2 regions of the Paenibacillus sp. CFBP13512 genome follow, and region 1 is predicted to be linked to the other one. Evidence: predicted binding sites of a transcription regulator. Region 1 holds the regulator's gene; the other holds the start of a gene.
What was found. Region 1 encodes Rex, which represses fermentation and respiration genes when NADH is low (regulators of the CRP and FNR family bind a similar motif). Its sites were predicted from a motif close to TTGTGAAATATTTCACAA; they were not measured.
Positions count from the first base shown of each region.

Region 2: a site for Rex is predicted at 2,575-2,592, ahead of PaeCFBP13512_RS10830 (formate/nitrite transporter family protein). Genes of this name have one in related genera too.

Region 1 covers NZ_QGAD01000001.1:76,170-80,927, reverse strand. Annotated here, with positions in the region: gene dinG (ATP-dependent DNA helicase DinG) at 1-2,841, shown strand, start outside; gene PaeCFBP13512_RS00345 (redox-sensing transcriptional repressor Rex) at 2,838-3,485, shown strand; gene PaeCFBP13512_RS00340 (amidohydrolase) at 3,478-4,758, shown strand, end outside.
Region 2 covers NZ_QGAD01000006.1:93,224-97,981, forward strand. Annotated here, with positions in the region: gene PaeCFBP13512_RS10820 (sensor histidine kinase) at 1-762, opposite strand, end outside; gene PaeCFBP13512_RS10825 (GNAT family N-acetyltransferase) at 971-1,405, opposite strand; gene PaeCFBP13512_RS10830 (formate/nitrite transporter family protein) at 1,570-2,457, opposite strand; gene PaeCFBP13512_RS10835 (FAD-dependent oxidoreductase) at 2,698-4,059, opposite strand; gene PaeCFBP13512_RS10840 (pyridoxine/pyridoxamine 5'-phosphate oxidase) at 4,468-4,758, shown strand, end outside.

The DNA.
Region 1 (4,758 bases):
ATTATTCAAGTTGGGCTTGCCATTATAGATCATGATTTAAGTATTTCCACCGTATATTCTTCTATGGTGAAGCCAGGAGTGCCTATTCCTCCTTTTATAGAAGGTTTAACCGGAATTAAAAATGAAGATGTAGTCGACGCTCCAGAGTTAGATGATGTCATTTTGGAGATGATTCCTCTACTAGAAGACGCTGTGCTTGTTGGGCATAACGTTGGATTTGATTTAGGATTTTTACAACGAGCTTTGGATCAGACCGGATATTTGGCTTTTACAGGTCGAGTATTAGATACTATGGATTTATTGCGTATTTTTTTTCCGAATCTTTCAAGTTACCAGTTAAGTATGGTCAGTAAAGATTTAGGATTTGTCCATGATCGTCCTCACCAAGCAGATAGCGATGCGTTAGCGACAGCTCATGTATTTCTGAAATGTTTGGAAGAATTGAATGACCTCCCATTGATTACGGTACAACGATTATCTGAACTATTTGATAATCAGGATAGCGATCTAGGTTGGTATTTTGATGGAGTACGGATGGAGAAAGAAGCACAGCCGATTCAAGATTTAGACGAACATCGCTTTTTCCGTCAATTGGCGTTAAAAGTAGGCGATTGGAATGAGATTTTACCTGCTCATGAAGAGCGTGGAAATATGCCACTTGCCGATGTGTCCTTTGATGAATTTTTGGAGCAAGTGAAACAGAATTTGCGTAATTTACTTCCTCATTATGAAGAACGTGAACCGCAGAATCGGATGTTTGAAGAAGTGATCAAAGCGATGACGGATGATAAACATCTATTGATCGAAGCAGGAACAGGAACGGGCAAATCGTTAGGTTATTTATTACCTTCGATCTATCATAGTGTAAAAGAAAACGATCGTGTGATGGTAAGTACACATACGATTAATTTGCAAGAACAGTTACGAGAACGGGATATTCCATTACTGACTCAAGTGATTCCATTTACATTTCGTGCTGCCGTATTTAAAGGACGCCAGCATTATTTGTGTCTGCGCAAATTTGAGCATAAAATAAATACAAAAGAATTTCAAAGTCCTAAAGAAGATGTATTGATTGCAGCTCAAATGATTGTCTGGTTAAATTCGACGGAAACCGGTGACGATGAAGAGCTGAACATGGGTAACCGTGGAGCCGATTTCTGGGAGACGGTAGCGAGTGATACCGATTCTTGTCTTGGTCGTGCATGTCCGTGGTTCCGCAAATGCTTCTACCATCGTGCGAAGCATGAAGCAGGTACAGCTGATGTCGTTATTACGAACCATTCCAAATTATTTACCGATGTCAAAGCAGGGCACCAATTATTGCCTGCTTATGATCGATTGGTGATTGATGAAGCGCATCATTTAGAAGATGTAGCAGGTAAGCACTTGGGTATGCATATGAAATATTTCACATTGGTTCATCCGTTACTTCGTTTGTTCAAAGACAGTAAAAATGGTCAGCTGGCTATTTTGCGTCAACAGTTAGGTTCATCTGGTAATGAGCGTGGTATGGATTGGGCGATAGCGATAGATAATCTATATCCTGAAATTGTAGATGTCAAAGAAAACTGGGACAAATTGAGTGAATTATTATTTGCTTTATTACCTCAGCGTAGTGATGCTGCTCCGGGAGAAGCTGGACAATTTACATTACGTTTGTTACCTGAGAAGCAACCAACAGAATGGACGGTAATTACGGATTTGGAGAATCAGATCCATATCGGACTGAGTCAATTGATTCGTAAAGGCGAACAAGTAATGAATCAGATCAAAGAAAGCGATGAACAGTTAGGCACAGATAGTCTGGTGACTGATGTATCGGGTCTATTCAAAGATTTGACTGTCGTTCGAGACGATCTACGTCAATTTGTGAAGCTGGAAAGTACAGATACAGTCTACTGGTATGAAGCCAATGGAAATTACCGTAGCAAGTCTTTACAGATGTATGCTGTGCCTGTGGATGTGAGCAAGCAATTGAAAGAGTACTTTTTCGATAAAAAGAAAAGTATTATTCTAACATCCGCAACATTATCAATAGAAAAGAAATTCCAATATATGATTGAACAACTGGGACTTGTCGAAGCGGAAAAAGAAGGCAGATTGATGACTGAACAGTTATCTTCACCTTTTAATTATCGTGAGCAATCGCTATTGTTGATTCCACGTGACTTCCCAAGTGTCAAAGGCAGTGTCGGTGATGCATTCTTTGTAGATACATTAGCGAACTCGTTAGCAGAGACTGCGAAAGCAACGCAAGGACGAATGATGGTTTTATTTACCTCATATCGAATGCTCAAGCAGGTGTATGAACCATTAAAAGAGAAGTTATCACATAGTGATATTGCTGTATTTGGTCAAGGCGTTGATGGAGGGAGTCGGACGAAGCTTACTCGTAGATTCCAGGAGCGTTCTGCTTCTGTATTGCTTGGAACAAGTAGCTTCTGGGAAGGTGTCGATATTCCTGGCGAAGCATTAACATGTCTGGCGATTGTACGATTACCTTTTCAACCGCCCAATCATCCATTGCTAGAAGCCAAAAGCGAACGGCTTAAAAAAGAAAAGAAAAATCCATTTATGAAATTATCTGTACCGCAAGCAGTTATCCGTTTCAAACAAGGTTTTGGTAGATTAGTACGGACATCTAGTGATCGGGGAATCGTTATTGTCTATGACACTCGTGTGATCGAGTCCTATTATGGCAAGCATTTTCTATATTCATTACCCGGTCCCAAAATGGAACATATGCCGACAGAGCAGATGGTACCCCGTATTACAGAATGGCTTAGCCAGGCCGAACCTGAAAAGGAAACTGTAAATCAAGAGGGGGAGCAAGCATGAAATCCGACAAAATATCAGAAGCAGTCGTGCGAAGACTACCTGTATACCTTAGATATCTGAACGAACTTCACACCCGTGAAGTTCCCACAGTGTCTTCGCAAGAATTGGGACAAAAATTAGATTTGAATCCAGCACAAATTCGCAAAGACTTAGCTTATTTTGGAGATTTTGGACGTAAAGGAATCGGGTATGATGTATCCTATCTGATTGAGAAAATACGTCATATTTTAAAATTAGATCAACAGATCAATGTCGCACTTGTAGGTGCAGGTAATCTAGGGCATGCCCTTTCGAACTATAATATGTATTTGAAAGAAACGATGAAAATCGTAGCTGTGTTTGATTCTCTTGAACCCAAAGTCGGTTCGATGATCAATACATTAGTTGTACAACCGATCGAAGAACTTGGAGCAACAGTCAAAGCGAAAAGTATTCGTATTGGTATTATTACTGTGCCTAATATTGAAGCACAGCGTGTAGCAGATCAATTGATTGAAGCAGGGATCGAAGCCATTTTGAACTTTGCACCGATTATTTTGAAAGCTCCACCGCATATTCGTGTACACACTGCTGATTTTACAACGGACTTACTAAGCCTTGCCTATTATCTGGAAGATGGAAAGGAACATGAAACTAATGAATAACACCTCGAACAAATGGGTTATCAAAAACGGTATGTTTGCTGTAATGAGTGAAGAAAAATCGATGCTTTTCGGACATATGGTGATTGAAGATGGATGGATCACTTATCTTGGAGAAGAAGAGCCTGTGATTGAAGAAGGAACAACAGTAGTCGATGGTAATCATTTGTTCTTTATCCCGGGTCTAGTGAACAGTCATGGTCATGCGGCAATGTCTTTGCTACGTGGATATGGCGACGACCTTGCACTACAAGTATGGTTACAGGAAAAAATGTGGCCGATGGAAGCGAAGTTTACCAGTGACGATGTATACTGGGGAACATCATTATCTGTACTTGAAATGTTAAAAGGCGGTACTACGACATTCCTGGATATGTATGATCGTTCAGAGCGTGTTGCTGAAGTCGTAGAGCAATCAGGAATGCGTGCTGTATTGATGCGTGGTGTTATCGGCTTATGTTCAGAAGAAGAGCAAAAGCAAAAGTTACAACAATCTATCGACTTTGCACGGGATTGGCACGGTCAAGCTGATGGACGTATTACAACAATGATGTCTCCACATGCGCCGTATACATGTCCTCCTGCATACATCGAACAATTTGTACAAGCAGCACATGACTTGGATTTGCCGCTGCATACACATATGTCTGAGACGTTAGCTGAAGTACAATTAAATGTAACTGATTATGGATTACGTCCTGTAGCTCATTTGGAGAAATTAGGATTTTTCACGCGTCCAGCCCTTTTGGCACATGCTGTTCATTTGAATGATGAAGAGATCGAAATGCTTGCGCAACATAAAGTAGCTGTTTCGCATAATCCAGGTAGTAATCTGAAATTAGCAAGTGGTGTTGCTCGTGTTCCTGATTTATTACGTGCAGGTGTAGTCGTTTCTTTAGGAACAGATGGCCCGGCAAGTAATAACAACTTGGATATGTTTGAAGAGATGCGTTTGGCAGCTCTTATTCATAAAGGAGTATCCGGAGATCCAACAGCGGTACCTGCATTAGAAGCATTGAAAATGGGTACAGAATACGGTGCGAAATCTGTATTTTTGAATGACGTAGGTACATTTGCTGTCGGTATGAAAGCCGATATTACGGCATTAAATGTAGATCAACCGCATTTCTTGCCACGTACTGACTTTATCTCACATACCATTTATTCTGCATCAGCTAAAGATGTATTGCATGTCTGGGTAGATGGTAAGCAATTGATCAAAGATGGTATATCATTAACACTGGATGAAGAAAAAATTCGTCATGAAGCCCAAAGT
Region 2 (4,758 bases), on a different contig from region 1:
TACATAGACTTGTCCGCCCATTAGTTCTACAAGACTTTTGGTGATTGCGAGTCCGAGTCCTGTTCCTCCATAATGATGCTTCTGATTGCTATGACCTTGAGCATAACTGTCAAAAATAACCCCGAGTTGCTTTTCCGACATCCCGATGCCTGTATCTCTAAGGACGATTTTGACATGGATATCTTCTTCTTTGACGGTAGACAATAAGAACAAAGAAATTAAAATTTCGCCAGAGTGTGTGAATTTAATCGCATTCTGCAAAATATTCATAAAAATCTGTCGAACCTTTAACGCATCGCCGATCACAAATAAAGGAATATCAGTCTCTACATCGAGTATCACCTGTACTTTTTTCTCAAAAGCTGTAGGGGATAACACATACGCCAAATCTTCAATCGTATTGATCAGATCAAACGGATATTGTTCTAAAGACATTTTACCGGCTTCCATTTTACTGATATCTAGCAAATTATCGACAAGTGTCATTAAAGCTTCACTACTGGATTGAATAATCTCGTTATATCGTGTCTGCTCTTCATCAAGTGAAGTCTGCTGTAATAAATCCGCCATTGTGATAATACCATTCATAGGTGTTCGAATCTCATGACTAAGCATAGCAATAAAGGAAGACTTATTCTCGTCTGCTTTTTCTGCTTTCACTTTAGCTTCCAGACGCTCGTCTGCCAGAAGCTGTAATCGTTCGATCTCTGCTTGTAAATTTTTTTCGTTTTCAGTCCATTCGTTTAAATCTTTATCAGACATAGTCCAACACCTCTATTTTCCGTACCTTTATAATGGGTAGTTCATGATGCATATGGTCTCTACTTTATCATAAAGCATACCGCCAAAAATAGCTTACTATATTTGCAAATCATCAGGTGATATCCAGCATCAAACCTAGCGTATATCCGTTTTTCTATACGTTTATAGATGACCTCTTAAGCTTCATCTATATCCAATAAAGACAAACTTAACTTTGTGTCGAAGAGAGTAGATTTTTTTTCATATAATACTTGGTCTGTCCTTCGATCGGAATATCATGAATTTCGCCAAAAATAGTATACCCGTACTTCATATAAAATTGAGGCGCTTGCCAGCTCATTGTCGTTAATTCACTCACTTTGGCTCCCTGCTGCCTAGCTTGATCTTCGATCGCTTGTAACAAGTCTGCTCCAATCCCTTTGCCTCTGTATACATGATCGACAGCAAGTAATTGAATATATAACAATCCCCAGACCATCGAGCCAACGACTCCACCAATATATTGCTCACCTTCATAAGCGGCTAGCGAAAAATGCACACGATCATACGGCGGAAGAGCCAACTCTTGATTACTATTAAATTGATCCATAAATGGTTTGATCTGTGGTATATGATCGTCTACAGATAGTTCTTGAATATGCACAGAAATCACCTACTCTTTCAGAGATAATTAAGATATCGTCATGATTATTTAATAAGTATACTATTTTGACTGTATGATGTTACAAGAAGATCATTAGCTTCCTCTATAACGCAAAAAAAGACCTTCATCAACATGAAGATCTTTTTTTCTACACCTGCTTGCGATTAATGAGCTTGATCGCTATGTTGCAACGGTAATGTTGCTGTAGCCGATACCGCTGGCATCGTTGAGACTGTAGGTTCATGATGCTGAGTATGTCCAGAATTGGCTGGTGTCAGTTGATGATCTTTTTTGATATAGGCTGTGAAATAAATCCCTGCTACAAATACAGCTCCACCTGTGAGATTACCGAGCCATACCGGAATAAAGTTCATCAGATACATATCCCATGAATAATACCCTGCAAAGATCGCTGCTGGAATCAAAAACATATTAGCGACAACGTGCTGAAATCCGATAGCAACAAATGCCATGGTCGGGAACCAGATTCCGAGTATTTTACCACTAATACTGTCGGCACTATACGATAACCAGACCGCTAGAGCTACCAACCAGTTACATCCAATCCCGGATAAAAACATCTGGGCAAAGCTTCCTTCTAACTTATGCCCTGCCATTTCTACTGTTTTGGTCAAATAAGGACCAGTTTCTGTTAATCCCACCACATGACCGAAGAAGTAAGCGACGAATAAAGCGCCTAATAGATTCGCTACCGTAATCGCAAGTAGATTACGTGCTACTTCAAGGGTACTGATCCGCTTCGCCATCCGCGCTAACGGGACAGCCATCATATTACCAGTTAACAGTTCTCCACCTGCAACCAGTACAAGAATCAGTCCCACAGGGAACAATGCCGCTCCGATAAAGTTAGCAAAGCTTCCCCAGGCTTCCGGTGTATTCGCAATCACTCGAATATCTAATAAAAATCCTAGCGCAATAAAAGCTCCACCTAAAAACCCGAGTACAAGCATCTGTATCCATGTCGACTTGGCTTTGATGATTCCCGTCTCAATCGTATTCATTGCAATCTGTTGTGGTTTGTAATAAGCCATTGTGTTGCATCCCCCTTATAAGCATCTATTTCCGTATAATTAAATTACCTTTGCATATTTCAATTTTAATACAATTACTTTGTGAAAAAAGTAACAAATATCACTTTGGAAAAGAATTTGTGAAATTAAGCACAAAAGCCTGTACAGTGGGGGAACTGTACAGGCTTTGTTAGGGGTAGAACTTTAATCAATATCTAATAGGAGCTTACGATGATATAAAATGACTTATTTCAAACCCGATTAAGCGTGAACTTCTTGTTGGGTCTGGATAGGTGCTAATGCTTGCAAACCTACCGTATTCAAATAGTTCCAAGGTTTGTTGTAATGTGGTTGGAAAAAGAAGTCGATAAAGGCTAATTGATCCACTGTCATTTGATTTTGGATACAGACCGAGATGGTATTGATCGATTGAGTTAAGTCGACTTTAGACATCAATTGTGCGCCTAAGATGCGACGTGTTTCTTTTTCGTACACGACTTTCAAGGTTACCGTCTCATGTGTCGGCATAAATTCTGGACGGTAATGATCATGCATGGTGCTTGTTTCTACATTTAATCCTGCTTCACGAGCAGCTGTTTCGGTCATACCTGTTCCTGCAATATTATCTTCATAGATTTTGATACCGGATGTTCCTTGTGTACCCATATATTCATTCGTAGGTTGAACAAGGTTACGAGCAACCAGTGTACCCATACGAACTGCATTAGTAGCTAAAGGAATATAAGCATGTTTACCTGTTGGGTTGTAGAAAATAGCACAGCTATCTCCAGCAGCGAACACATCTTTTTTACTGGTTTGCATATATTTATCTACAAGGATAGCACCGTTAACTAACATATCGACTTGTCCTTTAAGCAATTCAGTATTTGGACGGAAACCGATACACAAGATGACCATATCTGCTTTGTGGGTCGCTTTGTCAGTAACTACGGTTGTGACTTTACCATTTTCACCTGTGAATTTTACCACTTTCTCTGATAACGCTAATTCGATGCCATGTTCTTGCAGTGATTCTTCGGTACGAGATGTAAATTCAGGATCTAGATATTTGTTCAAAATGCGATCTTCAGCATCGATCAATGTCACTTGTTTACCATTCATTTGGAATGCTTCTACCAGTTCAACACCGATATAACCTGCGCCTACAACAACGATATTATTAGCATGTTGCGCTTTTTCAATAATCGTATTGGAGTGATTGTAGTTTTTGCAAAGTAAAATGTTATCCAGTTCAATACCTTCAAATTTAGGAACGATCGGCCAAGAACCCGTTGTCATAATCAATTTGTCATACGTATCTGTAAGTTCAATACCTGTAGTCAGATCACGAGCTTGTAATGTTTTGTTATCCGTATCGATCGCTGTCACTTCATGCAACATTTTAGTGGTTACACCTAGATCAGCTAATTGATCTGGAGAAGAGTAGAACAATCCGTCTGGATCATTTACTACTCCACCTACATATAACGCGATCCCGCAAGATAAGAATGAAATATTATCGTTACGTTCATATACAGTGATTTCAGCATCCGGGTACAATTTAGCGGTATTAACAACAGCGGCAGTTCCTGCGTGAGTACATCCTATAACAGCTACTTTCATGGTTTCTTCCTCCTGATAATTCTTTATTTTTTATCATGTAAATGGTTCTTATCCAAAGTTGTATGGTCTATGCTGAATGTCCGACAAGTAAAATTCAGGTGAATTAAGATGTAGGTGCAAGAGAAGTGTGTGGTTTCTCTATGGTGTCCATCTTCTTGTTGGCTCTTCTATTTTTTAATATAGTCTTTTTTGATTTATTTTATTTGTGAATTAATTCACCTTGTATTGCTATTATATTGTGATTTTTATCACATTGCAAGGGGTTTGAGAGAAGTTCGCAATTTGTTCATATTTTCACAAAGTTATATAAACATATGTTTCTTGTATAACATCTTTGATCAACGCGTTTATTGACTATACATTGGTTATGTTATAGTGAGAACAAATTATATAAAGGTGGTTGGTAAAATGAGTACACAATCAAGCAATATCTTGCGTGGTTTGAAAGCTTTATCTGGCCCTTTCCCTACCTGGGATACTCAATCATTACCGGAGAATCCGACTGAACTCTTCTTAGATTGGATGAAATTAGCGATCGAAATGAAAGTTAAAGAACCTCATGCAATGACAATTTCAACAGTAGATCATCATGGGTTTCCCGATGCACGAGTATTGATTCTCAAAGAAGCTACAGAAGAATCTTTTTATTTTGCAACCGGATTGGAAAGTCAAAAAGGTCAACATATACAACATAATCCA